Regions from separate parts of the Kribbella sp. NPDC051936 genome, predicted to be linked through region 1. Evidence: riboswitches for the same ligand, from Rfam matches in the RefSeq annotation. Region 1 holds a riboswitch; the other holds the start of a gene.

Region 1 (2,194 bases):
TTGAACGAGAACGGGATCGTAATCAGCCGCCCGTCGAACTCCGGGATCGCCACCTGCGTCGCCGCGTCCAGCGGGCTGACGGCCGCATCGCTGTCCACCCACTGCTCGCGCGTCGACGTCAGCGCCAGGCCCTGGATCAACGGAATGTCGAGCGAGGCCAGCGCACCGGCGTCCCACGCGTCGTCCGAGCCGCCCGCGCTCGCGTTGGCCGCGACCGATCCGCCGGCCGCGAGCAGCGTCGTCACGAGTACGTCGCACTTGCGCAGCAACTCGAACAGCCCGGCGTTGTCGGGCGACGTCGGGTCGAGCCCGCGGAGCGTCCCGCAGTACACGGGCAGCGGCTGGGCGCCGGCCGCGTCGACCGCGGCCGCGAGCGCGTCCACGAAGGCGATGTTCCCGGAGATCTCGTGTGCGCGGTAGTACACGATGCCGACCACCGGACGCCCGTCCTCGGCGTACGTCCCGCGCACGCCGTACGCCGGGAGCGCGCGCGGCGGCTCGAACTCGTCGCCGGTCAGCAGCAGCGTGTCCCGCAGGAAGCCGGCCAGGTTGCGGAGGTTGTCCGCGCCGCCCTCGCGAAGATAAGCAAGCGCCTCGGTGACCGCTCCGGCGGGGACCGTCGACAACGACATCAGCTCGGCGTCCGGCGCGGCCTCACCGCTCACAACCACCGTCGGCTTGCCCGCGGCGAGGACCGTGTCCAGCCCGTCCTCCCACGCCCGGCGCCCGCCGAGCAGCCGAACGACGACGACCGCAGCGTCGTCGAGCAGCGGCCCCAGCGCCACCGGATCCAGCCGAGCCGGGTTCGCCACCGCCCACCCCGCGCCCGCCTCCGCAGCAGCCAACAGGTCGGTATCAGCAGTGGACAGCAGCAGAAGATTCGCAGGCACGCGCATAGTCCTTCCCGGGGTATCCACGCCCCGACTCCAGGTACGACGGCGGCAGTTCCTGACTCCCCCTGACGGGGTCACAGTGGCGGGACCGCCCCGGACTCACACCGGGTTCCTGCTGATGCCGTCGAATGACTTCGCGACTCTATCCGACCCGACTCGGTCCATGGGCCTGGCAGGATGCGGTTCAGATCACCTCACGAAAGCGCGAAACCTGTGAACTCCTGGCGTGACACCGCCTCGGACGAGGCCCAGCAGACGCTCGACGACCTGTTCGACACTGCCCTCCAGCTCGCGGTGCAGCACGTGGCGAAGCGAGGGGGCTTCCTGCCGTTCGCGGTCAGCGCGGCGGACGGTGACCCGATCTCGATCGAGATGCTGGGTGAGAAGGCCGATGCGCTCCGGACGATCGATCTGCTGTGGAGCAGCCTGCGGGAGCGGCGGGACGACCTAGCAGCGGCCGCGCTCTGGTGAGTTCTAGCGGTGCATGGCGTAGTGGGCAGCCAGGAGGTCGGTGCCCCAGTCGTTGCGTAGGTCACGCCAGACCGAGTGGATGTGATTGGCGTTGTCCTGGGTGTTGTCGTACTCGGCGAGGAACGTCGGGCCGGCGATCGAGTAGTAGTGGCGGTGGCCGGCGCCTGGCTGGGTTTCCCCGGCCCAGGCGAACGTCAGGCGTTCGATGCCGTGCTCGGTGATGTCCTGCCAGGTCTGCAGCCCGATCGGCCCGGCGGCACGGCCGACGTATTGGCCGATGAGGAGGCTGAGGAGCTGGCGCTGGTCCTCGGTCATGTCGCCGTACGCGAGGCCGCGGTGCAGGAGTGACGCGTCGGCCACCGGGTCGTGCCGGGTCAGGATGTCGTCGGGCGCGTCCGGTGAGACCAGCGCGACCTCCAGCTGTCCCGGCTCCAGTGCGTGCAGCAGCTGGAAGCCCAGGTCCTGCTCCGTGGCCAGGAACCGCCGCCCTGCCTGCGGACCGGTCAGCACCTCCGCCGGGTTCGACCCGAGGAACTGTGGCGTGAACGCGATCGCACCGTCGACCACGGTTACGTGCAGCGCCAGGTGGTGACCGTTCAGCCGCCAGGCCCACGGCTCCGTGCCATTCGGATCCCCGAGCACGCGCAGGAAGTACCGGTCGGCGACGGTCGCGCCTTCCCACTCCCCCGACGGCGGCAGGTCCGGCAGCCCGCGGACGACGATCTCGGCGTCCAGAACCGCCCAGACGTCGGCCGTACCGCGCTCGCTGCAGCCGGTCGCGACCAGCCGCTCCACGAGCTTCTGCTGCGCCGGCGTCAGCTCGGTCAGGG
Region 2 (2,194 bases), on a different contig from region 1:
TTCACGCTGCTGGAGCGCCGGTTCGCGAGCCCGGCCGCGGACACCCGGGTCGAGCCGCCTAGCAGACCGGTCCCGTCGAGGCCACGACCGACACACCAGAAGGTTTGACTTTCCGGTCGCGATCGAGCAAGAATTCGAACACATGTTCGATCGTACAGGGGAGTTGTGATGCCGGAGGCGTTCGACTGGGACATCCTGCACCGGCCGTCGGCGATGGCGATGGTCCGCGGACAGCTCGGCTTCAGCTGGATGGTGCTGTCCGGACGACTCGCCCAACTGACCGACGAGCAGTACTTCTGGCGACCGGGCAGCGAAGCGCTCACCGTCGTCCGGCGGCACTATGCCGGGCAGTTCCGCGCGCTCGGCTCCGGCGAGTGGGTCGCGCAGTGGCCCGCCGAGCCGGACCATCGCGGGCCACGCACGATCGCGTGGCTGATCGCGCACCTGACCGAGATGTTCTTCGAGCGCTGGGAGTGGACGTTCGGCGAGAGCAGGCAGGGGCGTGACGACATCACGCTGCACGGCAACGCCCGGGACGCGGTGGCCTGGTTGACCTACTGGGTCGATGCCTGGCAGGACGCGATCGCCGCCCTCGACGAGGACGAGGCGATGACGGTCGGCCTGAGCCAGGCGAACGAACTGGACGCCTCCGAGCCGTTCGGCCACGTCGTCCTCCGGCTGAACCGTGAGCTGATCCATCACGGGTCCGAGATCATGACCCTGCAGGACCTCTACGCGGTCGCGGCGTGAGGACCACAACATGTGCGACACGCGGCGTGGCGCTACCACAAGATCTAGGAGACTCGGCCTAGCATCACTACTGCTGGTGGTTCGGGGCGAGCAACACCACAAGATGTTGATCGTCCCGAGGCAACAGGGGAATCCGGTGCAACTCCGGAGCTGCCCCGCAACGGTGAGCGGACACGCTGTCGAACGGTGCCCGCGAGTCCGGATACCTGCCACCGGCGCGTGCACCGCCGGTGCACGCGGTCCGAGATCTCGCGGGTGGATCGCAGGACGTGACGGCGGTGTTCCCGGCCGGTGCTGCCGGTCCCGTCGTGCGTCCGCTCGCGTGGTCCCGGGTATCCGAACTCTCCTGGAGCACACACCTGTGACCATTGCTTCCTCATCGGCTGCGGCCACCGCAGACCTCCGGACGGAGCTCACCGTCATCCGCCGCGACGGCAGCAGCACGCCGTTCGACGCCACCAAGATCTCCGTCGCCATGACCAAGGCCTTCCTCGCCGTCGAGGGCTCCGAGGCCGGCGGCACGCACCGGGTCCGCGGTCTGGTGACCGACCTGACCGGCCGGGTCGTCACCGCCCTGACCAGCCGCGGCGCCAGCGCCCGCAGCGTGCAGGTCGAAGACATCCAGGACCAGGTCGAGCTGGCGCTGATGCGCGCCGGCGAGCACCAGGTCGCCCGCGCCTACGTCCTGTATCGCGAGGAGCGGACCAAGGCGCGCACTCCCGCCGACGCGGCGGGTGTCACCGAGCCCCCGCCGCTCACCGTCCGCGCGGCCGACGGCAGCCGGGCGGCGCTCGACGTCGACCGGCTCCGGGTTGTCGTCGCCGAGGCCGCCGCCGGACTCGACGCCGTCGACCCCGACAAGATCCTGAACGAGACGCTCGGCGCCTGCTACGACGGCATCGCCGAGCACGAGGTCGAGCTCGCCCTCGTGATGGCCGCCCGAGCTTCTGTCGAGACCGAGCCGCAGTACAGCTACGCCGCGTCCCGCCTGCTGCTGGACCAGATCCGCCGCGAGGCGCTCGGCCGCGTCCACGGCGAGCCCCGTCAGGCCAGCCAAGCCGACATGACCACGGCGTACGCCGACTACTTCCCGCGCTACATCCAGGTCGGCATCGACGCCGGGCAGCTCGACCCCGAGCTCGGCCGCTTCGACCTCGACCGGCTCGCGGCGGCGATCAAGCCCGACGCCGATCTGAACTTCACCTTCCTCAGCCTGCAGACCCTGTACGACCGCTACCTGTTGCACCTCGGCAAAGTGCGCTACGAGTTGCCGCAGGCGTTCTTCCTCCGGGTAGCGATGGGGATGGCGCTGCGCGAGGACAACCGCGACGCGCGGGCGATCGAGTTCTACGAACTGCTCAGCTCGTTCCGCTTCATGTCCTCGACGCCGACCCTCTTCAACTCCGGCACCACGCGGCCCCAGTTGTCGTCCTGCTTCCTCACC

The links. Region 1 has a riboswitch for cobalamin ahead of cobN (cobaltochelatase subunit CobN). Riboswitches for the same ligand answer to the same signal wherever they lie in the genome.
Region 2: linked by a shared signal. The riboswitch ahead of AB0L64_RS28575 (ribonucleoside-diphosphate reductase subunit alpha) and the one ahead of cobN (cobaltochelatase subunit CobN) in region 1 are both predicted to bind cobalamin.

The regions. Positions count from the first base shown of each region.
Region 1 covers NZ_JBFAXS010000004.1:390,414-392,607, reverse strand. The annotation lists gene cobN (cobaltochelatase subunit CobN) at 1-896, opposite strand, end outside; cobalamin riboswitch at 922-1,048, opposite strand; gene AB0L64_RS15790 (hypothetical protein) at 1,107-1,364, shown strand; gene AB0L64_RS15785 (DUF3500 domain-containing protein) at 1,368-2,194, opposite strand, start outside.
Region 2 covers NZ_JBFAXS010000008.1:225,896-228,089, forward strand. The annotation lists gene AB0L64_RS28565 (Fic family protein) at 1-108, shown strand, start outside; gene AB0L64_RS28570 (DinB family protein) at 169-750, shown strand; cobalamin riboswitch at 811-979, shown strand; gene AB0L64_RS28575 (ribonucleoside-diphosphate reductase subunit alpha) at 1,112-2,194, shown strand, end outside.